DNA from 4 places in the Paraburkholderia sp. IMGN_8 genome. Region 3 is predicted to be linked to each of the others. Evidence: riboswitches for the same ligand, from Rfam matches in the RefSeq annotation. Region 3 holds a riboswitch; each other region holds the start of a gene.
What was found. Region 3 has a riboswitch for cobalamin ahead of WN982_RS22750 (CbtB-domain containing protein). Riboswitches for the same ligand answer to the same signal wherever they lie in the genome.
Positions count from the first base shown of each region.

Region 1: it holds a riboswitch for cobalamin, as region 3 does, so the genes downstream of both, cobA (uroporphyrinogen-III C-methyltransferase) here and WN982_RS22750 (CbtB-domain containing protein) in region 3, are expected to answer to the same signal.
Region 2: it holds a riboswitch for cobalamin, as region 3 does, so the genes downstream of both, cobG (precorrin-3B synthase) here and WN982_RS22750 (CbtB-domain containing protein) in region 3, are expected to answer to the same signal.
Region 4: it holds a riboswitch for cobalamin, as region 3 does, so the genes downstream of both, WN982_RS16210 (TonB-dependent receptor) here and WN982_RS22750 (CbtB-domain containing protein) in region 3, are expected to answer to the same signal.

Region 1 is NZ_CP150901.1:2,185,570-2,193,097, forward strand. Features, by position in the region: gene cobW (cobalamin biosynthesis protein CobW) at 1-752, opposite strand, end outside; cobalamin riboswitch at 968-1,249, opposite strand; cobalamin riboswitch at 1,330-1,557, shown strand; gene cobA (uroporphyrinogen-III C-methyltransferase) at 1,766-2,530, shown strand; gene WN982_RS30905 (cobalamin biosynthesis protein) at 2,527-2,973, shown strand; gene cobO (cob(I)yrinic acid a,c-diamide adenosyltransferase) at 2,970-3,572, shown strand; gene WN982_RS30915 (cobyrinate a,c-diamide synthase) at 3,576-4,901, shown strand; gene bluB (5,6-dimethylbenzimidazole synthase) at 4,885-5,541, shown strand; gene WN982_RS30925 (DUF4136 domain-containing protein) at 5,562-6,197, opposite strand; gene WN982_RS30930 (CHASE2 domain-containing protein) at 6,218-7,528, opposite strand, start outside.
Region 2 is NZ_CP150901.1:1,823,932-1,831,459, forward strand. Features, by position in the region: gene cobJ (precorrin-3B C(17)-methyltransferase) at 1-187, opposite strand, end outside; gene WN982_RS29395 (precorrin-2 C(20)-methyltransferase) at 184-915, opposite strand; gene WN982_RS29400 (precorrin-8X methylmutase) at 916-1,542, opposite strand; gene cobG (precorrin-3B synthase) at 1,535-3,007, opposite strand; cobalamin riboswitch at 3,090-3,269, opposite strand; gene cbiE (precorrin-6y C5,15-methyltransferase (decarboxylating) subunit CbiE) at 3,354-4,598, shown strand; gene WN982_RS29415 (cobalt-precorrin-5B (C(1))-methyltransferase) at 4,598-5,695, shown strand; gene WN982_RS29420 (cobalt-precorrin-6A reductase) at 5,692-6,417, shown strand; gene cobM (precorrin-4 C(11)-methyltransferase) at 6,464-7,189, shown strand; gene metE (5-methyltetrahydropteroyltriglutamate--homocysteine S-methyltransferase) at 7,258-7,528, opposite strand, start outside.
Region 3 is NZ_CP150901.1:328,268-335,795, reverse strand. Features, by position in the region: gene WN982_RS22760 (FUSC family protein) at 1-450, shown strand, start outside; gene WN982_RS22755 (CbtA family protein) at 636-1,385, opposite strand; gene WN982_RS22750 (CbtB-domain containing protein) at 1,397-1,618, opposite strand; cobalamin riboswitch at 1,661-1,801, opposite strand; gene WN982_RS22745 (histidine phosphatase family protein) at 1,856-2,428, shown strand; gene WN982_RS22740 (MarR family transcriptional regulator) at 3,081-3,641, shown strand; gene WN982_RS22735 (FUSC family protein) at 3,648-5,750, shown strand; gene WN982_RS22730 (DUF1656 domain-containing protein) at 5,797-6,006, shown strand; gene WN982_RS22725 (HlyD family secretion protein) at 6,003-7,016, shown strand; gene WN982_RS22720 (efflux transporter outer membrane subunit) at 7,013-7,528, shown strand, end outside.
Region 4 is NZ_CP150900.1:3,541,766-3,549,293, forward strand. Features, by position in the region: gene cobC (alpha-ribazole phosphatase) at 1-298, opposite strand, end outside; gene WN982_RS16190 (adenosylcobinamide-GDP ribazoletransferase) at 283-1,050, opposite strand; gene cobT (nicotinate-nucleotide--dimethylbenzimidazole phosphoribosyltransferase) at 1,099-2,160, opposite strand; gene WN982_RS16200 (ABC transporter ATP-binding protein) at 2,222-3,061, opposite strand; gene WN982_RS16205 (iron ABC transporter permease) at 3,058-4,104, opposite strand; gene WN982_RS16210 (TonB-dependent receptor) at 4,132-6,039, opposite strand; cobalamin riboswitch at 6,130-6,388, opposite strand; gene WN982_RS16215 (ATPase) at 6,596-6,952, shown strand; gene WN982_RS16220 (cell division protein ZapA) at 6,949-7,263, shown strand; RNA gene ssrS (6S RNA) at 7,353-7,528, shown strand, end outside.

The DNA of each region.
Region 1 (7,528 bases), 1.9 Mb from region 3:
GCTGAACCGTGGTGGTCGTGGCGCAAGTGGATCGTTTCTTCAGAGGCAGCTTCGAGGCCGAGCAAAGTGTGCAAATCGAGTTGGCCCATCTGCGCGCGCACGATCTTCACTTGCGGCGGAATCTCGTCACGGATGACGGTCTCGACAGCGGCTTGCTGTACGTCGTCGAGCAAATCCGTTTTGTTCAGAATCACCAGATCGGCTGCGGACAGCTGATCTTCGAACAATTCGTGCAGCGGCGATTCGTGATCGAGATTCGGATCGGCCTTGCGCTGTGCATCGACGGCGACCGGATTGTCGGCGAACTGGCCGCTCGCCGCGGCGGGGCCGTCCACCACCGTCACCACTGCATCCACAGTGAAGCTGCTCTTGATCTGCGGCCAGTTGAACGCCTGCACCAGTGGCTTCGGCAGTGCGAGACCGGAGGTTTCGATCAGCACATGATCGATCTGCTCGCGGCGCTCGACGAGCTTTTCCATCACCGGGAAAAACTCTTCCTGCACCGTGCAGCACAGGCAGCCGTTCGCGAGTTCATACAGTTGCCCTTCGGTTTCGACGCCGTTTTCATCGCAGCCGATGCCGCAACCCTTGAGGATTTCACCGTCGATGCCGAGTTCGCCGAACTCGTTGACGATCACCGCGATGCGCTTGCCGCCCGCATGCTGAAGAATGTGCCGCAGCAGCGTGGTCTTGCCGCTGCCGAGAAAACCCGTGACGATGGTGACGGGGATCTTGCGCATTTGAGTTTGCATCGTTGGGTCCATCCGAAGAGGTTGCACGTTCACACGCCGGCGGCCCGCGTCCGAATGCGCTTCACGCTTGAGCCGAGGACAAACCTGTGCAAGGCAAGCAAACACGAAAACAAAACACACGGGAACGACAGCGGGGACGAAAAACGGCGTTGCCGCGGCAACAGAAAACAGCAAATGAGAACGAAGTCATGAACGAGCCACCGCATCCCCGCGGCGTTCATCCGTCATATTCTGGCCGGTATCCGGGCTGGCAAAAGCGCCGCTTCACCTTCCCGCGCGAGTGATTTCTCGCCCAGTGGTTATATGCCGACGCGGCCTTGCGCGTAGACATCGAAGCCGGCTCCGCGGCGCCGGAGAACGCATCCAGGCGCCGCTTTTCGCTTACCGTTGCGGGGGCAGCACAGGTTGACCCGATCCATAGCAGGCGGGCGCCCTGTTTCCCGTTTAACTGCATGCGCACGAGCGCGCACACGAGCACCAAAGTGCGTGCGAGTGTAGGCCCGCAGCCCCCCGCCGTCAAGGAAGCGCGGACCGCGCCGGCGCCTTGTCGAGCGTGCTGGAAGGCACCGCCGTGTGCTATCGTATGCGCGCGTTTGGTGCCCGCACATGCGTTCGCATGTGCAGTTAAACGGGAAACAGGCAGCGCCCCATGCGCTCAACCTGTGCTGTCCCCGCAACGGTAAGCGACCTGCGGCGCCTTGGCGCCGCGCATGCGTTTTCGATGCCACTGTCTGACGAATCAGACGGGAAGGCAAAACGCATGAGGCCGCCAGCCCGGATACCGGCCAGACGCGGAGGCGGCGAACGTCACGCTGCCGGCTGCCTGAATCCGCGAGGGACGGATGGGAAGGCGCTGAAGCACGACGTATACGAACGCCCGTTGGCGATTTCCATGAAAACGCCGCGAGCGGTGTTGTCGTCGTGCGTAATCTGTCGCACCGCATGAGCGCTAATTCCGCCTGGGCCGTCTTCACGGCCCGCCTGTTCCCACTTGTCACGACATGGCTCGCGCCATGCACGCTGCGGTGAGCCGCGCCTGGCTGATCGGCGCCGGCCCCGGCGACGTCGAACTGATGACGCTCAAGGCGACTCGCGCATTGGCGCAGGCCGATGTGGTGCTGGTCGACGATCTGGTGAATCCCGACGTGCTGCAGTTCGCCCGCGCCGATGCGCTGGTCGTCTATGTCGGCAAACGCGGCGGGCATCCGTCGACGCCGCAAGCCGGCATCGTCGCGCAAATGCTCGAACATGTGCAGGCCGGGCGCAGGGTCGCGCGTTTGAAAGGCGGAGATCCGTTCGTGTTCGGCCGTGGCGGCGAAGAGCAGCAGGCACTGCATGCTGCGGGCATCGAGGTGGAAATCGTCAACGGCATCACGGCGGGAATCGCGGCGCCCGCGGCAATCGGCATTCCCGTCACACATCGCGATTACGCGCAGGGTGTGGTGTTCGTCACCGGACATGGCGCCGGAAGCGGTGAGCCGGACTGGGCGGCGCTCGTTGCCACGCGGATGACGCTGGTGATCTATATGGGTATGCGGCGGCTGAACGATATCGTCGGCGCATTGCTCGCGGCCGGCATGAGCGCCGACACGCCTTGCGCCGCGATCGAATCCGCTACGCGTCCTGAACAAAGGCATGCACTCGCGCAGCTCGGCGGCTTTGCCGACGCAGTCACTAACGCCGGGCTTGGCTCGCCGGCGATCGTGGTGATCGGCGGCGTGGCGTCGCTGGCGTTGGAGCGGGCCGCCGCTCATGCTAATGCGGTGGACGCCCAATGAAAACGCTGACCGTCGGCATCGGTTGCCGCTTGCACAGCTCGGCCGAGCAGATCGATACTGCTGTACGCACGGCGCTCGGCCACCATACGCTCGATGAAATCAGCGCGATTGCCACCATCGACGTCAAAGCCCACGAAGCAGGTTTGCTCGAATTCTGCGCACGTCACGCATTGCCGTTGAAACTATTCAGCCGTGAGCAAATTGCGGCATTACCCATTGCCGATGCCGAGCCTTCGGCGGCAGCACGCGAGCATCTCGGCGTAGACGGCGTCTGCGAGCCCTGTGCCTTGCTCGCTGCGGCCGCCGCTCAACCCGATACAGCCGATGTACGCCTGATCGTGCGCAAAACCGCACTCGACGGCGTCACGATAGCGATCGCTTCGACCGCTCACGCAGGCATCGACCAATCACACAACGACTCCAACGAACAGGACCTTCCATGAAAACCGATCCCGAATCGCATCAACGCATGACCGAGCGCCGGCGCGAAGGCCACGAAAAGAAACAGGCCGCCGCCACCGTCGAAAAGGGTCTGCTGATCGTCAACACCGGCACCGGCAAAGGCAAGACCACGGCCGCATTCGGCATGGCCGTGCGGGTGCTCGGACACGGCATGCGTCTGGGCGTCGTGCAATTCATCAAGGGCGCGCTGCATACCTCGGAGCGCGACTTCCTCGGCGCGATCGCCAATTGCGATTTCGTCACGATGGGCGACGGCTATACGTGGAACACGCAAAACCGCGACGCCGACATCGCCACCGCGCGCAAAGGCTGGGACGAAGCGCGCCGGATGATCGAAAGCGGCGACTATCAGATGGTGATCCTCGACGAACTGAACACGGTGCTGAAGTACGAATACCTGCCGCTCGACGAAGTGCTGTCCGTATTAAACGCGCGACCGGAAATGCTGCACGTGGTCGTAACCGGCCGTCATGCGCCGGATGCGCTGATCGAAGCCGCCGACCTCGTCACCGAAATGCGCATCGTCAAGCATCCGTATCGCGAGCAAGGCGTGAAAGCGCAGCGCGGCGTGGAGTTCTGAGCGATGTCCGCGCCCTCCAGGGGGACTTCCTTCGGGGCGTGCCCCGCCCTGTTCATTAGCGCGCCGGCTTCGGGTCAAGGCAAGACCACGATTACAGCGGGTTTGGCGCGCTACCACCGGCGGCTGGGGCGGCGTGTGCGCGTATTCAAGACCGGTCCGGACTTTCTCGACCCGATGATTCTCGCGCGTGCCAGCGGCGCGCCGGTATTGTCGCTCGATCTCTGGATGGTGGGCGAATCCGCATGCCGCAATCTGCTCGCGCAAGCGGCTGCTGAAACCGATCTGATCCTGATCGAAGGCGTGATGGGTCTATTCGACGGCACGCCGAGCAGCGCCGATCTGGCAACGGTATTCGGCGTGCCGGTGCTCGCGGTAATTTCAGCGAAAGCGATGGCGCAGACCTTCGGCGCAGTCGCCTTCGGTCTCGCGCGATTCAGGCCGCAGGTGCCGTTCTACGGCGTGCTGGCCAATCACGTCAGCTCTGCAAGGCACGCGCAAATGCTCGAAGAGGCGTTGCCGCCAGATCTGCGCTGGTGCGGCCACATCGCCGGCAATGATGAAATCGAGTTGCCCGACCGTCATCTCGGCCTGCATCAAGCCGCGGAGATCGACGATCTGGACACGCGTCTGGATCGCGCCGCCGATGCGCTCGCGCAAACCGCGCTGGCCGAATTGCCGCCGCCGGTCGAATTCGGCGCGCCTGTGAACGAAACGCTGCCGCGTCTTCTGGAAGGCAAGCGCATCGCGATCGCATGCGATGCGGCGTTCTCGTTCATCTATCCGGCCAACGTCACGCTTTTACAAACACTCGGCGCGCACATCGACTATTTCTCGCCGCTCGCCGACGAAGCATTACCTGAACAGACCGACGCCCTGTACCTTCCGGGCGGCTATCCGGAACTGCACGCCGCAGCGCTGGCAAGCAACACGCGCAGCGCGACGACGATCCGCGCACACGCGGCAGCGGGCAAGCCGATCGTCGCCGAATGCGGCGGCATGCTCTACCTGCTCGATCGACTCACCGACACGAGCGGCGCCACCACGCCGATGCTCGGTCTGCTGCCGGGCCACGCGACAATGCAAACGCGCTTCACCGCGCTCGGCATGCAACAGATCGACAGCCTGCACGGCCCGCTGACCGGCCACACCTTTCACTACTCGAAGCTGACCACGCCGCTCACGCCGCTGCGTTCAGCCACCCGGCCGCAAAGCGACGCGCCCGGCGAGGCCGTGTTCCGCGCCGGTTCGATCGTCGCGACTTATATGCACGCTTATTGGCCCTCCAACCCGGCCTTCACGGCCGCCCTGTTCCATGGCGAAGCCTTTTAACGATTCCGAACGCGAAGCGGTCTACCGCGCGATTTACGAACGGCGCGACATGCGCCACTTCGTGCGCGACCCGGTCGATCCCGCCGTGTTGCAACGTCTGCTCGACGCGGCGCATCACGCGCCTAGTGTCGGCTTCATGCAGCCCTGGCGCATCGCGCGCATCACCGATCCGGCCTTGCGCACCGCTTTGCACGAGACCGTCGAAAGCGAACGGCTCGCCACCGCGGATGCGCTCGGCAAGCGGCGCGAAGATTTCATGAAGCTGAAAGTCGAAGGCATGCTGGAATGCGGCGAACTGCTGGTGATGGCGCTGATGGACGGTCGCGAGCGGCACATCTTCGGACGCCGCACCTTGCCGGAGATGGATCTCGCGTCGGTGGCGTGCGCGATCCAGAACATGTGGCTAGCGGCACGCGCGGAAGGCCTGGGAATGGGCTGGGTGTCGCTATTCGACGTCGAGACGGTGCGCTCGCTGCTGCATATGCCCGCGGGCGCACGGCCGGTGGCGATCCTGTGTCTCGGCCACGTCGATCAGTTTTACAGCGAGCCGATGCTGGAAACCGAACGCTGGGCGAGCCGCATGCCGCTCGCCGACTGCGTGTTCGAAAACCGCTGGCCGGACGATAAAGCGCCGGAATAACGCCTGGGTTTCCCTGCGTTTTACTGCACGACCGGCTTGACCGCTATCACTTCCGGCACGCCGCTCGCCTGATCGGCGCGCAGCTTCACACGCCAGTCCGGCGGCGCGTCGAACGGAAATTTGGCCAATGCGCTTTTCACGAGGGTTGGCATTGCGTGCTGCGGGTCGGCGTCGCGATCGCTGCTCATCGCGCTGACCTTGTAGACCTCCTTCCCACTCGCCCGCTCGAAGAACCGCAGCGTCAACGCGTGCTGGTACGCTCGCCCGCCGAACAGCGAAAACGACGGCTCGGCCGGACGGCCGCACGCGCTTGCCGCACAATCCCCTGCATTGACGCCAACCGTGGCCGGCCGCGTGTCATACGCGATCGACAGTAGATAGTGCGCCTGCTGCGCCGCCGCCTCGACGAAGCCATTCTTCGCCAGTTCATCGCGCAGTAAGGCTTCGAATTGCGGATGATCCGCACTGGCATCCTGCGACGGCATGCGCGCAATCGCATACGTGCGCTCGCCTTGCAACGCAGCCGCCGGATTCGGAGTGTGCACGTCGGCGTTCAGGCCCGCGCAACCGGTGAGACTCGCCGCGGCCAGCGCGGCACAGATCAGTATCGCTTTCACCATCTTCTCGCTTCGATAAGGTGCGTGTTCATGCTGCATGAGCGTGGCCGAGCGTAACACTACGGCGCATCAGGCTGCATTTCAGGCTGCGTGTCCTCTAACGCCGGCAGACAAATCGTAAAAGCCGTTCCCTTGCCCGGCGCGCTGACCACCTCCACATCGCCGCCATGACGCGTCACGACGGTTTTGACAAACGCCATCCCCAATCCCGCGCCGCCGACTTCGGGCCGCTCCGCCTCGTGAAAGCGCCGGAACCGCTCGAACAGACCCGCCTGCTGTTCCTCGGGAATGCCGTAGCCTTCGTCGCGGATCGTACACGACACGCGGTTTGCCGCGCCCGGTGCGGCCTTCGGCGCAAGGCTGCCGGGACTACTTAAGTTGCTCAAGCTGCACGTGATCCGCGTATCCGGCGGACTGTATTTGACCGCATTGTTCAGAATGTTGACGAGGGCGCGCGTCATCAGCGAACGGTCGGCGCAGATCCAGTGGCCGTCGTCGCCATCGTTGTCCGTTTCCAGCGTGATGCGCTTGGCATGGGCCTGCGGCCAGACTTCGTCGCTGGCGTCGATCATCAGTTCCGTCAGGCTCACCGGTTCGAGCACATAGGTTTGCGATTCGGCGCGCGCCAGTTGCACGAAATCGTCGGCGAGCGTCAGCGCGCGTTGCGCGTAGCGTTCGATGCGCTCCAGCAAACCGCGCGCAAGCGCCGACTCGCTGCGGGCACGCTCGATCTCCACCAGTGCCAGAATCGACGCCTGCGGCGAGCGCATATCGTGCGACAACAGCCGCAGCGCGTCTTCGCGCTGACGCTCGGCCGCATGCAAGGCCGACACGTCGACCAGGCCCGCGATCCAGCCGGTCGTCTCGCCTTGCTCGTTGGTGCAGTTCGCGTAACGCAGCAAATGGTCGCGCTCGTCGGCGTCGCGCACCTCGACGCCCTGCGCCATCAGCGCGGCAAATTCCCCGCGCGCCGGGTCGAGCAGCGCGGGCCAATGGGCGTGCGCGAACAGATTGTTTTCGGCATCGGATGAAGCGCCGTTGTCGATGGTCTTCACCAGCGTCAGGCCGCCCAGCACCGTCTGCATCGGCTGGCCTTCCGGCGTTGCCAGGCCCAGACGCGCGAAATGCGCCTTAGCCGCGTGGTTCGCGATCAGCACAATGCCTTGCACGTCGCTGACCAGGATCGGCTCGGGCACGCTATCGAGGCTGTCCCACACGAAACGCTTCATGTCCTGCACGCGCTGCGCGGCCCGCGCCATCAGCGCCATATGCTGCTCCAGCACGTCACCGCCGAATTCACGGCGGCGCTGCGGCGTTTCGGGCAACAGATGCGGTTCGTCGGCGAGGCGTTGCAGCTCTTCGCGCAGATA
Region 2 (7,528 bases), 1.5 Mb from region 3:
ACAGCGCGACGATCGGCGTGCCGCGCGCATACAGCTCACCCAGATGCGCACCGAGTTCAATGTACGAGACGTCGGCTTCGACACGCCCCTGTAAAGCGTGCACCTGCGCACCGGCATACAGCGCCTGCACGCGCCGCGCGGTCGCCAACGCGCCCGCGCCGAGAATCACGATCGCGGGCGGCATCATCCTTGCCATTTTTCCCCCGGCACCACGAGCAGCGAAAAATACGGCGACGCCATCGGATCGACTTCCGCGAGCGGCACGATGCGCTGATTGCCCATCGTTGCGCGTTCGACGTAGAGCGCGCGATCCGCGAGACCGAGTTCGCCCAGCACGCGCCGCACCTTGTCGAAATTGCGGCCGAGTTTCATCACGACGGCGGCGTCGGCATCGGCGAGACGCCGGCGCAATTCGTCTTCGGGCAACACGCCGGAAAGCACCGACAAACTCTGATTGCGATACACCAGCGGCGAGCCGAGCACGGCTGCGCCGCCGAGCATCGAGCACACGCCCGGCACCACTTCGGCTTCGAAGCGCGCGGCGAGCCGGTCGTGCAGATACATATACGAGCCGTAGAAAAACGGATCGCCTTCGCAGATCACCGCGACATCGCGGCCCGCGTCTAGATGAGCAGCGACGATTCCGGCGGCGGTGTCGTAGAAGTCGGCGATGATCGCTTCATACGAGAGCGGCGGTTCGAGCGCTTCGGTCGTGACCGGATAGACGAGCGGCAGATGCTGTTGCGTGTCGTTCAGATGCGCTTCGATGATGCTGAACGCGTTGCCTTTCTTGCCCTTCGCCACGAAATACGCGACCACCGGCGCGGCTTTCAGCAGCCGCAGCGCTTTCAGCGTGATCAGTTCCGGGTCGCCGGGACCGACGCCGAGTCCGAACAAACGTCCTTGCGCGCTCATTTACTCGACCTCCGTAGCCAGCGCATTGACGGCGGCGGCGGCCATCGCACTGCCGCCGCGTCTGCCGTGGACCACCACGTAGGGCACGCCGCGGCTGTCTTCTGCGAGCAGCGCTTTCGATTCCGCCGCGCCGACGAAGCCGACCGGAAAACCGAGAATCAACGCGGGCTTTGGCGCGCCGGCATCGAGCATGTCGAGCAGATGAAAGAGGGCAGTCGGCGCATTGCCGATCACGACGACGCTGCCCGCCAGATGCGGACGCCACAATTCGAGCGCGGCGGCCGAACGCGTGTTGCCGAGTTCGCGCGCCAACGACGGCACGTCCATATGCGTAAGCGTGCAGATCACTTCGTTATTCGCGGGCAGTCGTGCTCGCGTAATGCCTTGCGCGACCATGCCCGCATCGCACAGAATCGGCGCGCCTTGCGCCAGCGCCGTGCGGCCCGCGGTGCCTGCGCCTGCGGAAAAACTCAGATCGTCGATCACGTCGACCATCCCGCAGGCGTGGATCACGCGCACGGCGAGTTTCTCGAGGTCGGCGGGGATGCGCGACAGATCGGCCTCGGCGCGAATCGTCGCGAAGGATTGGCGATAGATCTCCTGACCGTCGCGAATGTAATCAAGCATCTAAAGGGCTCCGGGCCAATTGTTCGAGCATGTCGGCGGCCTGTTCGATCGTCAGTTGGTGCGCGACGCACTCGCCGAAATCCGCCGAGGTGTCGCGTCGATAAAGGTCGTACGTGCCGGGCGCCACGGCCAGCAGCGTGTACGGCGCGCAATGCGCGGCGGCGCACGAGCGCGGGCAGCCGCTCAGATGGACGTCGACGCCGTCGGGCAAGCGAGCGGCTAATTGCAGCGCGTCGGCTTTGGTGTCGGCGAGACTTTTTGCGCAACCGGTCGAGCCGGCGCAGGCGATCAGACGTGTGATGGGCTGCGCGGGATCGCACGCAAGGCCTAACGCGTTCAGTTCAGCAAGCACGGCCGGCACGGCGTCCGCAGTGATATCGGGCAGCAGCACGCTTTGCCAGGGCGTCATGCGCATTGTGCCGTTGCCTTGCTGCCGAGCCAGCGCGGCGAGGCCGTGCAAGGTCGCGGCGTCGAGGCGTCCGAGCGGCGGATGGCCGCCCACGTGCCACGTTCCCACTACGCGTTGAGCGTGTGCGCCGAGCCGCAGCGCGGCATCGGCAGGCGCGCCGCGCTGCCAGTCGGCGAGCGACGCGTCGCGTGACAGCGGGAAATCGACATACGTTTGAGCGTGCTGCAATACCGCGCCGACGGAATGCGTGGCGAGCAGATGGCGTATGCGCGTGGCGTCGGCGGCGGCCAGATCGAGAAACGTGTGCAGAAGCGCGCGAACCAGTTGGACGACTTGCGACGGCAGGACGGCGGCGAGGGCGCTTGCACGCGACGCGTCAGTAGCGAACTCGCTCGCGCGAGCCACATGTACGGCCGCCGCATTGGCCGCCGTGGGCGGACATCCCGCTAATCCAAAGACAAATCTCACGCCGTCGTGCGCCTGCGTCGCCGCGAGCCACACATCATGCGGATGATCGAGCCTGGCAAGACGTTCGCCGCCGTCGAGCAGCAAGGCGAATTTCGGCGACAGCGCTGCAAAACGCGTTTCGCTTTGCAACAGCGCGAGAAGCTCGGCGGTCAGCGAAGTGGTGTCGTACAGCGCGAACGGATCGCGTCCCGCTGCGGGGCTGATCATCACGTTGCGCACGTCATCGGCAGCGGATACTGCAGAAGCCGACCAGGTGGCAGCATCTACGCCGCCACTCGCAGGAGCCGGCCCGAGACCGGCCGACACCAAAGCCGCAATCAACGCCGCTTCCTGCCCGTCCCGCACGCCGCGCACCTGCAGATTCGCACGGTTTGTCACTTCGATCACACCGGTGGCATGCCGCTGGCTCGCCTCGGCGATCGCGGCAGCCTGCGCGGCACTCAATGCGCCGCCGGGCAATTTGATCCGGCAAATCCCGCCATCGCGCGCGGCGACAATGCGCAGCAGCCCCGGACAAGCCGAAGGCCGCGGCGCTCGGGCAGCGGTAAACGAAGCAGCGGAAGACGCAGCGTGATTCAATACGGACACCGGGTTTAGCGTCGCGCGACGGCCCGAGCACCGCCCTGGCGGGCATTGCTGCGGCATCGGTACACCCCGCCCGATGTAGGCTGGCACGAACAGTCTCGCCGGCAGGTCTCCTGGCTGGCAGGTCGTGGTCCGCCGCTGCCTTCCCGGTCGAACCAGTGGCGCGGAGCGCAGGCGGACTCGCTGCATACAGTTGCGGGGGCAGCCACAGCGGCACTGTGTTCCCTCTTCGGCCCCGAAGGGCACCGGCGGCTGTATTATGCCTTTTTTCGAACAGCACAACGAGGCTGGACGCTTTGATCGGCGTGGCACAGCGCATTATTTGAAGGTACAGAATGAGGATGGATGCATGTCGGCGTGGCTGACCGTGGTGGGCATAGGCGATGACGGCTTCGCCGGCTTGGGGCGGCCCGCGCGGCGCGCTTTGCTGGAAGCGTCGGTGGTGTACGGCGGCGAACGCCATCTGGCGATGCTGCCCGCGCGCCTGGCCGCCCGCCGCGCGGCGTGGCCGCGTCCGTTCGATCTCGCGCCCTTGCTGGCGGAGCGCGCGGCGCCCGTGTGCGTGTTGGCAAGCGGCGACCCGATGCTGTTCGGCGTCGGCGCAACGCTGGCGCGGCAACTGCCGGCCGGCGAGTTGCGGGTGCTGCCGGCGCCGTCGTCGTTGTCGCTGGCGGCGGCGCGGCTCGGCTGGCCCTTGCAGGATGTGACGACGGTGTCGCTGGTGGGGCGGCCGCTGCCGGCGCTGAACGCGCATCTGCACGACGGCGCGCGCGTGTTCGTGCTGAGCGCGGACGGCGGCACGCCCGCGGCGCTGGCGGAATTACTGAACGCGCGTGGCTTCGGCGCGACCCGCATGATCGTGCTGGAACACCTGGGCGGCGAGCTGGAGCGCCGGATCGACGGCCGCGCGGATCAATGGTCGGCGGGCGACGTGGCGGCACTGAATCTGATCGCGCTCGAATGCCGCGCAACGGATGGCGCGCCGCGTCTGCCGCTGACCGCCGGCTTACCCGATGATGCTTTTCGCCACGACGGCCAGTTGACCAAACGAGACGTGCGCGCCATCACGCTGGCGCGTCTCGCGCCGACGCCCGGCGAATTACTGTGGGATGTCGGCGCGGGCAGTGGCTCGATCGGCATCGAATGGATGCGCGCGCATCCGAGCTGCCGCGCGATCGCGATCGAAGGGCACGCGGAGCGTCAGCGTCTCATCGAACACAATCGCGATGCGTTGGGCGTGCCGGGGCTGCAACTCGTCGCCGGCCGCGCGCCTGAAGCGTTGGACGGTCTGGCCGAACCGGATGCCGTGTTCATCGGCGGCGGCGTGACGGTGCCGGGCGTGCTGGATGCCTGCTGGGCGAGCTTGCGCGCCGGCGGGCGACTGGTCGCCAATGCCGTGACTTTGCAAGGCGAGGCGGCGCTTGTAGCGTGGCGCGAACAGCATGGCGGCACGCTCACACGCATTGCGCTCGCCGACGCGCAACCGCTCGGCGGCTTCGATACCTGGCGGCAGGCATTGCCGATTACGCTGCTCGACGTGACCAAGACAGCCAGCATGTTGCCGGCCGCGGCCGAATTGCACCATCAACCGTAATGCGCGACGAAACGCCTGAACAACCCGCGCCGCTGCGCAGCGGCTACACGACCGGCAGTTGCGCCACCGCGACGTCGCTCGCGGCGGCGCGTCTGCTGCTTACGGGCATCGCCAGCGAGATCGCGGAAATCGTCTTGCCCAAGGGCCAGCATGTGCCGATGCCGCTGGTGTTCTGCCGCCTGATCAACGATGGCGCCGATGGCGCCGAAGCGGGCACCGTTAAGGATGCCGGCGACGACCCCGACGTGACGCACGGCGCGATCGTGTTCGCGCGCGTGCGGCTGCGCGCCGAACCAGGCGTGAGTTTTCACGCGGGGCCGGGTGTCGGCACGGTGACACGTGCGGGCTTGACGCTGCCGGTCGGCGAACCGGCGATCAATCCGGTGCCGCGCAAGATGATGACTGAGCATCTGACCGATCTGGCTGCTGAGCACGCATACCGTGGCGGTTTCGAGGTGACGATCGGCGTAGAAGGCGGCGAAGAACTTGCGCTGAAGACGATGAACCCGCGCCTCGGCATTCTCGGCGGCCTGTCGATTCTCGGCACCACCGGAATCGTGCGGCCGTTCTCGTGCTCGGCGTACATCGCGTCGATTCATCAGGGCATCGACGTCGCGCGTGCGAACGGCTACACGCATGTCGCGGCCTGCACCGGCAACGCGAGCGAAGACGCAATGCGCGCGCATTACGGCCTGCCGGACATCGCGCTGATCGAAATGGGCGACTTCGTCGGCGCGGTGCTCAAGCATATGAAGCGCGCGCCGGTCGAACGCTTGAGCATTTGCGGCGGCTTCGGCAAGCTCAGCAAACTGGCTGCGGGGCATCTCGATCTGCATAGCCGGAATTCGAGCATCGATCTGGCGCAACTGGCCGTGTGGGCGTCCGAACATGGCGCGGACGCGGCATTACAGGCGGCGATTCGCGCGGCCAATACGAGTCAGCAAGCGGTGGCATTGGCGCGTGCGCAAAACGTGCCGCTCGGCGATATCGTCTGTCAGCATGCGCTCGCGGTGGCGCGCAAAATCGTGCCGCCGCAGGTCGCCGTCGAAATGTTCGCGATCGACCGCCAGGGCAATTTGATCGGAGCCGCGCAATGACGCGCATCCTGCTGCTCGGCGGCACCGGCGACGCGTTGAAGATCGCGCGTCGACTCGGGGCTGATCACGTGTACAGTCTCGCCGGGCTCGGCAAGGTGCCGGACGACCTGTTGTGTACGGTGCGCGTCGGCGGCTTTGGCGGCGCTGAAGGGATGGCGCGCTACATCGAACAGAAGCGCATTGGGCTCGTGATCGACGCGACGCACCCATACGCCGCGCAAATCAGCACAAATGCCGTGAAAGCGAGCCATGCCGCGCGCGTGCCGTGCTGGGCGCTGCGCCGCCCTGGCTGGCATCCGCAACCCGGCGACGATTGGCGCATGGTCGATCAGTGGAGCGAACTGACAGCGGTGCTCGCCGTGTTCAGGCGGCCACTCTTCACGCTCGGACGCGAACCGCTCGCGCATCTCGACGACATCCCGCCGCACCAATTCTGGACCGTGCGCTGTCTCGACCCACACGACGGTCATGCCCGCGCCCGGATTCTGGCCGCACGTGGCCCGTTCACGCTCGAAGGCGAGCGAGCGCTTTTCAGCGCCGAAGCGTTCGACGTGGTGGTCAGCAAAAACAGCGGCGGCAGCGCCACCGAGGCGAAACTCGAAGTCGCGCGCGAATGTGGCCTGCCGGTCGTCATGCTGCGGCGACCCGAGTTGCCTGCAGCCGATCGCGAGTTCGAGGGCGTGGTCGAATTGCTCGACGCGTTGCGGCACTTATCCTCCTGAGCGGCGCGTCGATGACGTGCCGACCGAATGAATCACGGAGTATTGAATGACGGTGTTTTTTATCGGCGCGGGTCCCGGCGACCCGGAATTGATCACGGTGAAAGGGCAGCGCCTCGTGCGCAGTTGTCCGGTGATCCTGTATGCGGGTTCGCTCGTGCCGGCCGCCGTGCTGGAAGGTCATGCCGCTGATGAGGTCGTCAATACCGCCGACCTCGACCTCGATCAGATCGTCGCGTTACTCAAATCAGCGCACGAGAAGGGCCAGGATGTGGCGCGCGTGCATTCCGGCGACCCTTCGTTATACGGCGCGATCGGCGAGCAGATCCGCAGACTGCGCGAACTGGACATCCCGTACGAGATCGTGCCCGGCGTGACCGCGACCGCCGCGTGCGCGGCGGCGCTCGGCTGTGAGCTCACGCTGCCGGGCATTTCGCAAACGCTGATCCTGACGCGCTACGCCAGCAAAACGACGATGCCCGAAGGCGAGCAACTCGGCGACCTGGCAAGGCATCGCGCGACGATGGCGATTCATCTCGGCGTGCGGCATCTGGCGCGCATCGTCGACGAATTGCGGCCGCATTACGGCGGCGATTGTCCGATCGCGGTGATCTATCGCGCGAGCTGGCCGGATGAAGAAAAGCTCACAGGCACGCTCGACGACATCGTCGGCAAAGTGCAATCGACCCATATCGAGCGCACCGCGCTGATTCTGGTGGGGCAGGTGCTGGCCGCGGAAGGGTTCGCGGCGTCCACGTTGTACGCGAAGGACTGACCTGTACACGTCGGCACAGCCCATCCGGCCGCAACGACGGTTCACGGATGGGCTGTGCGAACATCAAATCACGCTGTCAACTCATCAGCCTGCTCATTTACCTGCTTCACCGCCAGCTTCACGCGCAATGCCTTGGCCGCCTGAACCATATTGGTCAACGCTGCTTCCGTTTCAGGCCAGCCGCGCGTCTTCAGCCCGCAATCCGGATTGACCCACAAGCGTTCGGCGGGGATCACTTCGCACGCGCGTTCCAGTAGCCGCTGCATCGCTTCGGCACTCGGCACGCGCGGCGAATGGATATCGTAGACGCCCGGTCCAATCTCGTTCGGATACGCGAAT
Region 3 (7,528 bases):
AAGCTCGATCGCGGTTGGCATGATCTGCGCATCGCGCTGAAGCCGTTGCAGACGCAGCGTGTGGTGGTGTGGAATCCCGATGTGGAGCTCGCTACCGGTTCACTGCTTTGTTGTTTGCATTGGGCGCGGATGTTGAGTGATCCTTTGCGCCGCGGCGCGTCAGGCGATGTGGCGCTCAATGCTGCAGTTGTGGGTGCTGCCCATGCGGAATCGATCATTGCACGGCTTGACGTGTTGATTGCGCGGTATAGCGGCGGTTTGGGTGATGCCTCGCGCAGCGAGTTGAATGAAGGCGCAGCGGTACCAAACGGTTTCGATATTGACCCGGCTATGGCGCCGGCGCTTGCTCAGCTTGATGGCTCAGTCGCGCAGTTGTTTGATCGGCTGACGCAGCCAGTTGCCGAAACGCGGCGGGTGTTCAACTGGGCACTGAGAGGTAGAAGCGCGTAGGCGACGATTGGGGTTTCGGTTTTTTGCCTGCTGCGTTGGGCGATTGTTGCTCCTGTGGACTTGTCCACAGAAAATGTTCGCAAGCCTGTGGATAACATCCACACAACCGTGCCAAGTGCTTGATGTAATTAAACTCTTGCGCGCTGCACGTAAGCGCAACCACCTCAGCGATTGCGCCCCTCACATCAGAGATAAACAGATTTCGCCGCCGCGCGGCCCCCCGCGTCCAACAACCGGCTCCGCTCCACCATCGCGCCGAACAGCAGCCCAATCGTCGTCCACATGATCACCTGCATCCCAATCGCCGCGACGCGAAACTTCCACAACAGCACAGCAGGGAAACCACCCGGCACTTCGTTGATCGTAGGCATCGACAACTGCACCGCGCCGATAATCACGATAAACACCACGCCAGCCACAATCGACCCATTCCACGCGCCCAACTTCATCACCTCGCGACGCCGTACCTTCAGCGAAAAGACCATCGCGGTCAGCGAAACAGCAATCATCAGGAAGAACAAGCCCGTTCGCGCCCCGATCGTCTCAGGATCGCCCACCGACGGTGGATTCGCCGGGTACTTGATGTTCGGGACGATCACCACTGCAATGAACGCGCCAAGTGCAAGCCATGCAGACAACGCGCGCGCGCTCAACGTACCAGCCCGGCCATACGCATACGCGAACACCAGCGAAAACAGTCCGCCGAACGCCGCGCCATACGTCACCACGCCTGTCAGCAACCCCAAGCCCGCTTGCGTGCCGCGGCTCACCAGTTCGTCGTGTTCGTGCGCGTCGCCGCTCGCTACTGCGGCCTTTTCCTCGAACGAAATCGCCTGCTCGACCTGCGGTTCGCCAACGACTCTGGCGAAGCCGAACGTGAGCAGTCCCGCGGCGATGCCTGCAAGCATGCCGCGTACCAACAATTTACCAACCATGTTCGACTCCGTTAGTGGCAGGGAAAGCCGAGCAAATGACGGCCATCGTGCACGAACTCATGCACATACATGCCAGGAATCAGCGACGTGGCGCCCTGTTCGGCACCCACGAAATAAAGCGCGAGCAACAGCAGCAAGCCGCCGAACACTACCCAAGGCAGCAGCTCACGCAGAGGTATCGGCGTGGGTTGAGTGGCAGGCTGAGCAGCCGGATCGAAAACAGCATCGGTCATGATGGACATCTCCTGGGGGTAACGCGCCCCGATAGTCGATTGAAGAGGAATGATGCGAAGCTCAGGTCTGGCTTTCGGCGTGTGAATCACCGATTACAGTGGCGCGACCGCGCCGGGCTCTCACCGGCTTCCGCGCTTCGCAGTCCCGCTATTCTACGCGCTAAACTTTGCCCCTCGGTAGCGCAAAGCATGCACGCAGCGTCCAGCTTTTGCCCGGCCTCTATGGAAAGGAATTGAATGGACATCAGGCTGTTACTGGTCAGCCACGCGTCGACTGCCGCCATGCGCGCAGGCCGCTTCCCCGCCGACGATCCGCTCGACGAACGCGGCCTCGCCGAAGCCACCGCCGCGCGTGAGCGTCTGTCGATCGCTCGCGACGCAACAGCCTTCGTCAGCCCGGCCCTTTGCGCACGCGAGACGGCATCGGCATTAGGGCTCGCGGCGACGGTTGCATCCGAACTGGCCGATATCGACTACGGACAATGGCATGGCCGGCGCCTCGCGGACCTCGCCGTCGAGGCACCGCAGGACCTCGCCGCATGGACGCGCGATCCGGATGCGGCCGCGCATGGCGGCGAGTCGTTTAGTCAGCTCGTGAAACGGATAGGCCAATGGCTCGACGCGCCAGGCGATGCACCAAACGATGCACACAGCGTCGTCGGTGTCACGCATGCGCCGGTGATCCGGGCCGCGATTGTTCACGCGCTGGGTGCGTCGTCCGCAGTGTTTCCACGCATCGAAATCGCGCCGCTCTCGGTAGTCGAGTTGCGACGCTCGCAGCGCGGTTGGACGTGGTGGCCGGCGCGGTAGAGATGGCGGCCGCGTGGGCAGCCAGATCAAGACTCACTTGCCCGAGACGACCAGCCGCAGTTTGTTCGATCCCACCGGCGTCGCGGTAATCTCGGTCCACCTGGCGAGTGCGCCTGCATACTGAAGGTCACCTCGCTCATTGTTCACATCCTTTGGTGCCGAACATCGCCGCTAGCGCACAGACCGACGTAAGCATGCGCGCGCCGTCGTGAGAGATTAAAAATCATGCAGCTTGCTCCTGATAACCGTGCACTGTCGAGAACGCGGCGCATCGACATGAAGTGCCACCGATGAAGCACCGCTGCGGCGCGCGCAGCGCCGCCGGAAGTATGACTGCCTTGTCACCAGCGCGGAGTGTGCGAGAACACTGATTCCAGATGCTCCACTACCTCCTCCAGGCCAGGGGACCCGATTAAGTATTAGCGGTGTGAAGCTTTCTTTGCTTACTTTCTTTGCGGCGGCGCCCCGAAGGAAGTCCACTTGGTGGGCAAAGAAAGTAAGTGCCTGCCCCGCACAGGGGCGAAGCTAATAGACCACTAAGAAATCAAGGAAAGGCCAACGCCGCAGGCGCACAGCTAAAAAGCGCCCCGCAAGGCAAAAACCCCAAATTCAATAGTTTGCTAACGAATATTTTAGAAATACAATACCGCCCATGCCGACCCTCGACACCTTACGCCGCACAGTCAGCAGCACCTTGATCGTAGCCGCCAGAAAATGGCGGCGCACAAGCCATGGCGTGCTCACGACCTTCAACGTCTCCGAAGCATGCGCCACGCCGCTGCTAACGGCGAGCCGCCTGGGCGAAGCAGTCCGTCAGGTAACACTGGCCGATCTGATCGGCATCGAAGGCCCATCACTAGTCCGATTGCTAGATCAACTATGCGCAGCGGGCCTCATGCGCCGCGACGAAGACCCAGACGACCGGCGCGCGAAAACGGTCACCCTGACCGACGAAGGCCGCGCCGTCACCGCAAAGATAGAAGAAGAACTGGTCACCCTACGCACGCAGGCTTTGAGAAACGTCACGCGCAGCGATCTCGAAGCGACCTTGCGGGTACTGGCCGCCTTCGTGGCCGACGCCCCCACCGATCGCGACGATTCCCCAGACAACACGAGTACCGCAGGTAAGCCAACCAAACCGACCAAAACAAAAAAATTAAACAAAGACAAAGCAAACTCAGCAACGCCACACAACACCAGGAACACGGCGTAACCGCTTATGGTCTACCCCACCATCCGCGACTTGCTGTTCTCGGTCAAAACTTTTGCCGCAGCCATGCTGGCGCTCTACCTTGGTCTCGCGCTCGAACTACCGCGACCGTACTGGGCGATGGCCACGGTCTACATCGTGTCGAATCCGTTTGTCGGCGCGACCCGTTCAAAGGCGCTCTATCGTGCGCTCGGCACCGCGATCGGCGCGGCAGGCGCGATCCTGGTGGTGCCGCCATTCGTCGAATCGCCGTACCTGTTCAGCGTAGTCGTCGCGTTATGGACCGGCACGCTGCTATATCTGGCGATCTCCGACCGCACCGCGCGCAGCTACGTGTTCCTGCTGGCGGGCTATACGCTGCCGATGATCGCCTTGCCTTCGGTGACCAATCCGGGCGGCGTGTTCGACCTCGCGATCACCCGCACCGAGGAGATCACGCTCGGCATCGTGTGCGCGAGCATTGTCGGCGGGGCGGTGTTTCCGAGCCGGCTCGCGCCCACCATCATCGAGCGGACCGACGCATGGTTTCGCGACGCCGCGTTCTATGCGACCGAAACGCTCTCGGGACGCATTGCCGGCTCGGCGATCTCGGCGGCCCGCCAGCGGCTCGCGGCCACCATCAACGGGCTGGAACTGCTGCTGAGCCAGCTCGCCTACGACCACACCCGGCCGGACATTCTGGCGCGCACTCACGAGTTGCGCGGACGCATGCAATTGCTGCTGCCCCTCATGTCGGCGCTGGCCGATCCGCTGATCGCGCTCTACAACAGCGGCCGGCATTCATGGCCCGAGGGCCTTGAAGCATTGCTTGCCGATGTCACCAAGTGGTTCAATGCGCCGGTTCCCGTCGCCAGCAAGGGCAACCACCCCGACCCCGTAGCCGACGCGCTGCGCGCGCGGATCGCGGCGATGCAGCCGCCGCCGGCAGCGATGGCGAGCTGGGATGGCGCGCTGCTGTCGAGCGCGCTGTGGCGCCTGAAGCAGGTCATCAATGTCTGGCAGGACTGCCGCACGCTGCGCATCATCATCACGCGCGAAGAAGGTTCGTGGCGGCCGCGTTTCCGCCATTGGCGCCTGGGCGGCACCGAGCGCTACTTCGACCGCGGCATCATGCTGTTTTCGACCGGCTCCGCAGTCGGCGCGATCATCCTCGCGTGCAGTTTGTGGATCAGTTCAGGCTGGGCGGACGGCGCCGGCGCGGTGACGCTCGCGGCGGTCGCATGCTGCTTCTTCGCCGCGCTCGACGAACCCGCGCCGATGGTCTTCAAGTTCTTTACGTCGACCGCGGCCAGCGTCGTGTTCGCGGGCCTCTATCTGTTCGTCGTGCTGCCGCACGTGCATGACTTTCCGATGCTGGTGGTCATGTTCGCCGCGCCATTCATTTTCGTCGGCACGCTGATCCCGCGCCCGCAATTCAATCTCGCCACGATGCTGGTCGCCGTCAACACGGCCACCTTCATCAGCATTCAGGATGCCTACGATGCCGACTTCCTGGTGTTCCTGAACAGCAATCTCGCGGGCCTCGCCGGGCTGCTGTACGCGTTTCTGTGGACCCGCGTGACGCGCCCGTTCGGCGCCGAACTCGCGGCGGCGCGGCTGTTGCGTTCGAGCTGGGCCGACGTGGCGCTGACCGCCTCGACGCGCACGATCGACGATCCGCGCAATCTCGCCGCGCGCATGCTCGACCGCCTGATGCAATTGATCCCGCGCCTCGCCGCCACCGACGATCATCGCCATCCGTCGATCGAAAGTTTCCGCGATCTGCGCATCGCCTTCAACGCGCTCGACCTGCGCCGCCTGACCCACAAACTCGGCGGCGAAGCGCCGGCCGCAATCGACCACGTGCTCGAAGGTGTGCGCGAACACTTCGAAACCTGCGTCGACCGGCGCGTACGCCAACCGGTGCCCGACAGCCTGATGTCGTCGATCGATGCAGCCGTGGCGCGCGTCATCGCACAGGGACTCGCCAATGCCGGCGCGCCGAGCGCGACCTCGCAGACTTCGGCACGGCAATTACGCGACGCACTGCACGCGCTGGTCGGCTTGCGTCTGTCGCTGTTTCCGGCCACGCTAACCACACCCACGCCGCCCGAACCGGAGCCCGCCGCCTGATGCGCCCGTCCCGCAACCTGTTCTTCCTCCTGACTCACTCCCCGCGATGATCGGTGAAATCGATATCTTCGGCGTGTTCGTGCCGGCCGTGCTCGTGCTGATGTTGATCGCTTATCTGATCAACCTGGTCATACGCACGGCGCTCGCACGCGTCGGCTTTTACCGCTTCGTGTGGCACCGTTCCATCTTCGATCTCGGCATCTATGTGCTGGTGCTGGGCCTTGTCGTCGTCGTTTCGCACAGACTAATAACGTGAAAAAAACCTGGTTCTCCGTCGGTCAAATTCTGCTGACCCTGATCGTCGTCGTGATCGCGGCCCTCGTGCTGTGGAAACTGGTCAGCTATTACATGTTCGCGCCGTGGACCCGCGACGGGCATGTGCGCGCCGACGTGATCCAGGTCGCGCCGGATATCTCGGGGCTGATTTCATCTGTCGATGTAGTGGACAACCAGCAGGTCAAGCAAGGCCAGGTGTTGTTCGTCATCGACCAGGCGCGTTACGCGCTCGCACTGCGCCAGGCACAAGCCACCGCGCAGCAACGCCGCGCGACGCTCGAACAGGCGCGCCGCGAAGACGCACGCAATCGCAAGCTCGGCAATCTGGTCGCGGCGGAAGTCGGCGAAGAAAGCCGCTCGCGTGTCGAACAAGCCGAAGCCGCGTTCGCCGATGCGAACGTCGCGATCGATACCGCCAAGCTGAATCTGCAACGCACCACCATCGTGAGTCCGGTCGACGGTTATCTGAACGACCGCGCGCCGCGTACCGGCGAGTTCGTCGCGGCGGGCCGGCCGGTGCTGGCGGTGGTCGATATGCATTCGTTCCGTATCGACGGCTACTTCGAGGAAACCAAGCTGCGCGGCATCGACATCGGCCAGCCGGTCGATATCACGGTGATGGGCGAGCCGAGCGTGCTGCGCGGTCACGTGCAAAGCATCGTCGCCGCGATTGAAGACCGCGACCGCACGCAAGGCTCGAATCTGCTGCCGAACGTGAACCCGGCGTTTAGCTGGGTGCGGCTCGCGCAGCGGATTCCGGTGCGCGTCGCGCTCGATGAAATCCCCGCCGACTTCCGCATGATCGCGGGACGCACCGCGACGGTGTCGGTGCGCGACCTGTCGCCGGCCGGCAAGCCACGGCGCCTTTCCGACACGACGGGCACGTCGGGTGCAGTGGAAGCCCCGGCGGCTTCGTCTGCGTCCGCTGTTCCGGCTGTCTCTGCTGCACAGGCGACGTCCACGGCTGTCATCTCGGGCGCCTCGAAATGAAACGCTCGCGTGCCTTGCCCTTATTGCCGCTGTTGCCTCTATTGCCGCTCGCCCTCGCGCTCAACGGCTGCGTCAACGTCGGCCCCGATTACTCGCTGCCGAAGCAGGCGCTGGTCAACGCGCCGCTCGCCAATGCACCGCTCGAAGGCGCCGACACCACGTTGACGTCACGGCAGAACGTGCCGGCCGTGTGGTGGAAGCTGTACGACGATCCGGTACTGAACAGCCTCGTCGACGAAGCGCTGCAATCGAACACCGACTTGCGCGTCGCAGCGGCGAATCTGGCGCGCGCGCGTGAAGCGTTGGGCGTCGCGCAAGCGCAGGGCGGTTTCTCCGGCAAGACTTCGGCAGCGATCGAGCGTGCGCAGGAATCGGCCGAGCAATTTCTGCTCACGAAGAAACTGCCGGTCGTCAATGAAGGCGACATCGGCATCAGCATCTCGTACGAAATCGATCTGTTCGGCAAATTGCGGCGCGGTGTCGAAGCGGCGCAAGCGGACACCGAGTCCGTG
Region 4 (7,528 bases), on a different replicon from region 3:
CACGATCGATCGCGTCCCAGCGCTGCTGCTCCCAGGCGCCGAAGTTCATTTCCTTCAGACGGTCATCGTGACTGAGCGCGCAGCCGAAATCGTTCGACATCACCGCGGCCAGGGTCGCGCAACGCGTCAACGGACTCGACATCAGGACGCGCGGTGGCGGCACCTGCAAAGTCGCGAGTTTCAACGCAAGCGCGCTTGCGGAAACCTCTACGTCCTCGGCAAGCGCTACGTCGCTATCGCCATAACACACGCCTGAATCGAGCGCGACAGCGGGATGACGGATCAGGACGATATCCATGCGAGCCCCACGAGGTAGATGCTCAATTCAAAAATCTGTTGAGCGAAGCCCAGGCAGTCACCGGTGTACCCACCGATGCGTCTGACGAAATAACGGCCCATCGCAAAACGCAGCACCGCCAGGACGGCGAGTGTCGCGCAGGCAAACCGCCAGTCGGGCCAATCAGGCCAGAACAGCCACGGCAAACCGAACACCACAGCGCAGATCAACGCGGGGGCGCTCAAGCGTTGCGCGACCGGCTTGGCCTTGCCTTCGGCACGCACATAGTCGAGCGTGGCGAGATAGCTGATCGCGCAGACGCGGCTAGCCGCATGAGCCGCAATCATCAGACTTGCCGCGCGCATCGGCGGCATGGCGGCGAGCGTTTGCCACTTCAACGCCAGCGCGATCACGAGCGCGATAGCCCCGAATGTGCCAACACGCGAATCATGCATGATGCGCAGCACGTCGTCGCGCGTATAGGCGCCACCGAACGCATCGACGCAATCGGCCAGACCGTCTTCGTGAAACGCGCCGGTGACGACGAGCGAGGCGGCCATCGACAGCAGCACCGCCACACCCGCCGGAAAGACCCGTAACGCCGCGAGATAGACCAGCGCGCTCAAGCCGCCGATCAACACGCCGACAAGCGGAAAATAGCGCGCCGCCGCGTTCAGATAGTGCGGCTCATAGCCGACCCAACGCGGCACCGGCACGCGCGTGAAATAGCCGAGCGCCGTGAAGAAGTAGCGCAGTTCCGCGAGCGGATTCATGAGCGGACCGGGCCTGCGAGTTTGCGAGGCCGCTGATCGCGAGGCTGCTTATGCATCGCGATTGGCGACACCGGCCGATTCGAAACTCGCCATCTCGCCGACGAACGCGACCGCCGCTCGCAGCAATGGCACCGCGAGCGCTGCACCGGTGCCTTCGCCGAGACGCATATCGAGCGACAACAACGGCAGCGCGCCGAAATGGTCGAGCATGCGCCGATGCCCCGCTTCATTCGACGCATGCGCGAACACGCAATACTCGCGCACGTTGGGCTCGAGCGCGTCGGCGACCAGCAACGCCGCAGTCGCGATGAAGCCGTCGACCAGGATCGTCATACGCGCTTCGCCGGCGGCGAGATACGCGCCTGCCATCATCGCGATTTCGAAGCCGCCGAACGTGGCGAGCACGTCGAGCGGATCCGTGGAGACGGCGTGACGCGCGAGCGCCGACGCGAGCACGTTGCGCTTTTTCGCGAGCCCCGCGTTGTCGAGACCCGTGCCGCGGCCGACGCATTCGTCGATCGGCACACCGCACAGGCGGCTCATCAAACACGCGGCCGACGACGTATTCGCAATCCCCATCTCGCCGAAGCCGATTACGTTGCTGCCGAGCGCCGCGTGATGCCGCACGCGAGCGGCGCCCGCTTGCATCGCCGCAAGCGCCTCGCCGCGCGTCATGGCGGGTTCGTGCGCGAAGTTGCGGGTGCCGGCCGCGACCGGAATGTCGATCAGACCTTCAGTGGACGGCAACGGTGTCGCGATCCCCGCATTGACCACTTCGAGTTCGGCACCGGCAACGCGGCTCAACGCATTGATCGCCGCGCCGCCCGCGAGGAAGTTGGCGACCATCTGCGCGGTCACGGCTTGCGGATAGGGACTCACACCTTCATTAGCAATGCCGTGATCGCCGGCAAATACGATCATCGCCGGACGTTCGACCGTGGGACGCGTGGTGCGCTGGATCAAACCCATTTGACGCGCCAACCCCTCGAGCCGGCCGAGGCTGCCGGGCGGCTTGGTCTTGGTATCGATAATGTGTTGCAGTTCGTCGCGCAACGTTTGATCGAGCGGTTCGACCTCGGGCAATCGCAGCAAACCTGGCAAAGAAGTCATAGACGTTTTTCGGAAGAGAGAATGTTTTTTGTGAAGCGCTTATGCAGCGCTTATAAAGCGTTTAACTTGCCCGAGTGTCATAACCGCCCGGCGATTCGTGCCGCGAGCGCGGCGCGGGAATCAACGCCTCATGCTCGCCGTCGCGAATCAGAATCAACGGATAGCCGAATGCACGGCTTGTCAGCTCGGGCGTCAGTACGTCTTGCACCGGCCCGGCATAGGCACCGCCGTCGCCGTCGAGCAGCAGCGCATGCGTCGCGAAGCGGCGCCCGAGATTCAGGTCGTGACACGAAAACATCACTGTACGCCGAGGCTCGCGCGTCCAGGCGGTCAACGCGTCGAGGCAGTCGATCTGATGATGCAGATCGAGATGCGATAGCGGTTCGTCGAGCAGCAACAACGGCGCTTGCTGGCACAACACCGCGGCCAGCGCGACGCGTTGCCGTTCGCCGCCCGAGAGCGACAGCACGTCGCGCGCGGCGAATTCGGCAAGGCCTAGCGCATCCAGCGCGGCATGCGCGGCAGCGCGATCGGCCTCACGCTCCCAGCCCCAGCCGGTCAGATGCGGAAAGCGGTTGAGCATCACGATATCGAGCACGCTCGCACTGAACGCATCGTGCGCGCTTTGCGGCATCAATGCGCGACGCTGCGCGAGCGGCAGCGGCTGCCAGTCGGCGAGACGCACGCCATCGAGTTCGACGTGCCCAGCCGACGGATGCAAGAGGCCGGCGAGCGTCGAGATCAGCGTCGTCTTGCCCGCACCGTTCGGGCCGGCGATACACCAGATCTCGCCTTCGTAGAACGTATGCGTGAACGCATCGAGCAGTGTTCGCGAGCCAGCGCGCAACGTGACACGTTGCGCGCTGAGCGTGGCATGGGTGGAGTTGGGTGCTTGCATCATCGGCGCCTGCGCAACAGCATCCACAAAAACACCGGCACGCCGACGATCGAGGTAATCACGCCGACCGGCAATTGCGCCGGCGCGACCACGATGCGCGCGATCAGATCGGCGCCCATCACCGCGACACCGCCACCGAGCGCGGCGGCCGGCAGCAGCATGCGCTGATCGTTGCCGAACGCGAGCCGCAGCATATGCGGCACCACCAGGCCGACAAAGCCGATGGTGCCGGCTGTCGTCACTGCCGCGGCCGCCGCCAGCGACGCCACCAGATACACGCGCAAGCGCAGCGGCATCACCGCGACGCCGAGCGCCTGAGCGGCGGCATCGCCACGCAGCAGCACATTGAGCCGCGGCGCCGCGGGCACGATTGCGATCAGCACGACGAGCAGCGCGGCGAGCGCGGTCCATGGCATCGCGCCGCCGTTGAGGTCGCCGGTCAGCCAGAACAGCATGCCGCGCAGGCGATTGTCGGGCGCAATGTTGAGCAGCAACGTGATGACGGCGCCCCAACCGGCCGCGATCACCGCGCCGGTCAACAGCAAACGCGGCGACGTATCCTGCGGCTCGCCGCGCCACAACTCGCGGCGCGCCAGACCGAGCACCAGCAGGATCGACACGAATGCCCCCGCGAACGCGCTTGCATCGACGATCCACCACGCGCAACCGACGATCATCGCGACGAGGGCAAAAGTCGCCGCGCCGCCCGACACGCCTAACACGTAGGGCTCGGCCAACGGATTGCGCAGCAGCACCTGCAACAACGCCCCGGCTAACGCGAGCAACGCGCCGCACGCGAAGCCGGCGACCGCGCGCGGCAAGCGCAGCGTGCGCACGATCTCGCCTGCAAGATCGGCTGACTCGACATGCGACGGCATGAGCGCCGCCAGCACGCGCGCGGGCGCGAGCGGCACGCTGCCGAGCGCGAGCGACGCCATCAGCACAGCCAGCGCGAGCACGGCAAGCGCGAGCCAGATCGCAGCCGCGCGCTTCGCGCTCATGACGGGCATCGCCGTCGTGATCATCGGACCCGAGCTGCGGTTCATTCGTGCAATCTCAGGCAGGCGCGCTCGTCACTGCTGCTGCCAACCGACCGTGAGATACGCACCGCGCCGCGGCGAGTTATACGAGTAGGCCGTTTCATAGTCCTTATCCAACAGGTTCTGGATTTGCGCGGCCACGTACCACGCCTTCGTGATGTTGTAGCGCGCCGACAGATTCACCACACCGTAGCCGCCCAACTTGCCGCTGCTATCGTCGCGCGCGCCGCTGACGATCCACTCGCCGCCGACACGCCACCCCGCCATACTGCGATTCACCGCCAGCGACGCGAAACGCCGCGCACGCCGTACGAGGTCGACATCGTTGTCGAGATCGACGGGATTTTGCAGCGTCACCGAGGCGCGCACATCCGTCTTGCCGACATGACCGCTCCACGACCCCTCGAGCCCCTGCACCTTCGCGTGTCCGACGTTCTCTGCCAGATAGATGCCCGGCGTGACCTGCTGGTAGTTGATCAGATTCGAATAGCGTGTCTGGAACGCGCTCAGGCGCATCACGCCAAGCGCGGCCGACGCATACTGCAACGCGGCTTCGATCGAATGACTGCGCTCAGGTTGAATCGACGGATTGCCGCTGATCGGATAGTACAGATCGTCGAAGCTCGGCGCGCGAAACGCATCCGAATAGCTTGCGCTCACCTTCCAATGCTCGGTGATGTCGAAGGCGTAACCGAGATAGTAACTGTTCGCCCCGCCGAAATCGGAATACTGGTCGCGCCGCACGTTGGCCTGAATCTGGCTGCGCCCAAAACGCCCCGTAAAGCCGGCGAAACCCGAATTCACATGCCGGTCGGGGGCCGCGAACGTATCCGAGTCGAGGCTCTGGTCGAGATGCTCATAGCCGACCTGCAGCTTCTGCTGCGCGGCGAGCGCGAAATCGTTCTGCCACGTGTACTGGCGATTGTCGGTATCGAAGCGGCCGTTGTACACGCCGTTGGTGTTCGACACGCTGCGGTCGTCGCCTTCGGCGACGATAAAGTGGGTGGTCCACCAGCCGGTCACCTTGCCGTTCGCGAACACCGACATTTGCCGCACTTTGCTATACAGGTTGTTCAAATCGGTCGGCACGCCGTACGCGTTATCGTAGCTATTGTTGCCGTTCGACTGGAAATACGTGACGCCTGCGTCCCACTTGTCATTGAACTTGTGACGCAACGAGGCAGAGATGCTCTCGTTCAGATAGCCGTTCGCATTCGGATTCGCGTTGGGCGCCTCACTGGGATTGAGCGACGAGAAGCCGTCGTCTTTCGAGCGCGCGAGAGAGATGCTGAAGGTGGTCTTGCCGTCTTTATCCAACGCACCGTTCACGCCGGCCTGCTGCGTCTGCGTGTGATAGCTGCCGTAGCCCACCGAAAAATTGAAGCGCGGCGGATGATCGCCACCGTCTTTCGTGAACACCTGCACGACGCCGCCGATCGCGCCCGAGCCGTATAACGCGGACACATTGCCGTTCACCACTTCGACGTGATTGACCTGATCGAGCGGGATCTGCGCGAGTTGCGGCGCACCGAGACTCACCGAGTCGACCCGCACGCCGTCGATCAGCACCAGCGATTGAGTCGACGATGCGCCGCGCAGGAACAGGCTCGCGGTCGAACCAGGGCCGCCCGTGCGCGAGATTTGTGCGCCGGGCACGAGTTGCAGCAGGCCGGGCAAATCGGTCGCGGTCGTGTCGGCGATATCCTGCTGATCGAATAGTGTGGTCTGCGGGATCGTATCGGCGAGCGGCTGCGGCCCGCGCCCGGCGGTGACCACAACGGGCGACAACACCGTGGGAGAAGAACTCGCCGTGCCGGTATCCGACGAACTCACTGAAGAAGAAACGGAAGAAGTAGCTGACGAAGACGCAGCCTGAGCGTGCGCATCAAGCGGCAGGCCCGCAAAGGCGAGCAACGCCGTGCGAGCGATGGGGGACAGCATGGGATGATATTCCTGTGAATAGCGTGCGCGGCCCGCTTCCCCGCAGGCCGATGCGTAACGAGGCGCCCGCGCTTTTTACGAATTTGCGCGGCACGCACCTCTCCCTCTGGCCGGTATCCGGGCTGGCGACACATCGATCCCGCCTTCCCACGCGTGACGCGCAGTGGCACACTCGCGTGTTCAGCTTCGAACACACGATCGGGATCGACCTGCATGACGACATGCGGTCGCTTACCGTTGCGGGGGCAGCGCAGGCTGGCGCGTTCAGGCGAACGTCGCGCCCTGCTTCCCGTTTAACTGCGCGCACTGTCGATAAGCACGCGCGGGCACCAAAGTGCGGCCAGTTTAGGAGCGGCCCCGGGGTCCGTCAAGAATGGTTAATCCGTGCTCGATCTGTTCGGTTAAGTGCGGATTATTGTCCGATGCAGGCGTCGATTTTCGTCATATGGTCGATAAAAGGCTGCACAAAGCGAGGTTGTTACGTCTCGAAACGAGACAATTATCGGAACCTGCGACATTCCGCGCTAAAATGCGAGGTCTTTAGAGGACGCAGCACATGCTCACCGAACTCGAAACACTTTCACAAAATATCGGCAAGCTGATTGCGATCAGCCAGCGCCACAATGAAGCGCGACTCGCGCTCGAAGAGCAGCTCGGCCAAATGCGCGCCGATGCGGAGGCCACGCGTACTGAACTCGCGTTGCTGCGCGAGGAACGCGATGCGCTGCAAGCGGAACGCGACGCGCTGTCGGCGAAGATCGACGACGCACAGGTACGCCTGAATGCGATTCTCGAAAAACTGCCGCGGGCACGCGCGCAGAGCGAGCCTGATAATCAGCTCGACCTGCTCGAACCCGCACAGCACGAGGTCGAAGCGGACAGCGCCGCCACCCGCCACGGAGAAAATGCATGACCACAAAGCAGATCGAAGTATCGATTCTCGGCGTGCCGTATCGTCTCGCCTGCTCGCCGGAAACCGAAGCAGCACTGCTCGAGGCGGTGGCACGCGTGGACGCCGAAATGTCGAAGATCCGCAATAACAGCAACGTGCGCGGCACGGATCGCATTGCCGTCATGGCCGCGCTGTCGCTGGCATCGGAACTGCTTAAGCTGCAAACGAGCGTGCGACACGGAGAAGCATTTCCCGCTGAAGAAATCCGGCGTACAATGCGTCAAATGAACGAACAACTGGGTGCTGTGATTCAGCAGTACAGCATGCAGTAAGTATCTAGCGGCTGGTCTTGGGACCGGCTGCGGATTCAAACAAAATGCATGAGCAAAGACTCAGCAAGTGTTTGAGTTCAATCGGTTTAGCTTCCCTGCCTGGTTTGCCAAGGTCATATATTCCTTGAACCAATGCCATGTGCACGGTTGTGGAAATTTGTAGCACGGGTGTGCGCGTCACTCTGTCTGATGTACCCGAAGTGCTGCTAACTGCGACCAATTCTGAACCCCCGGTTCAGGATGCCGGCCTAGCGGCTAAGGCGGG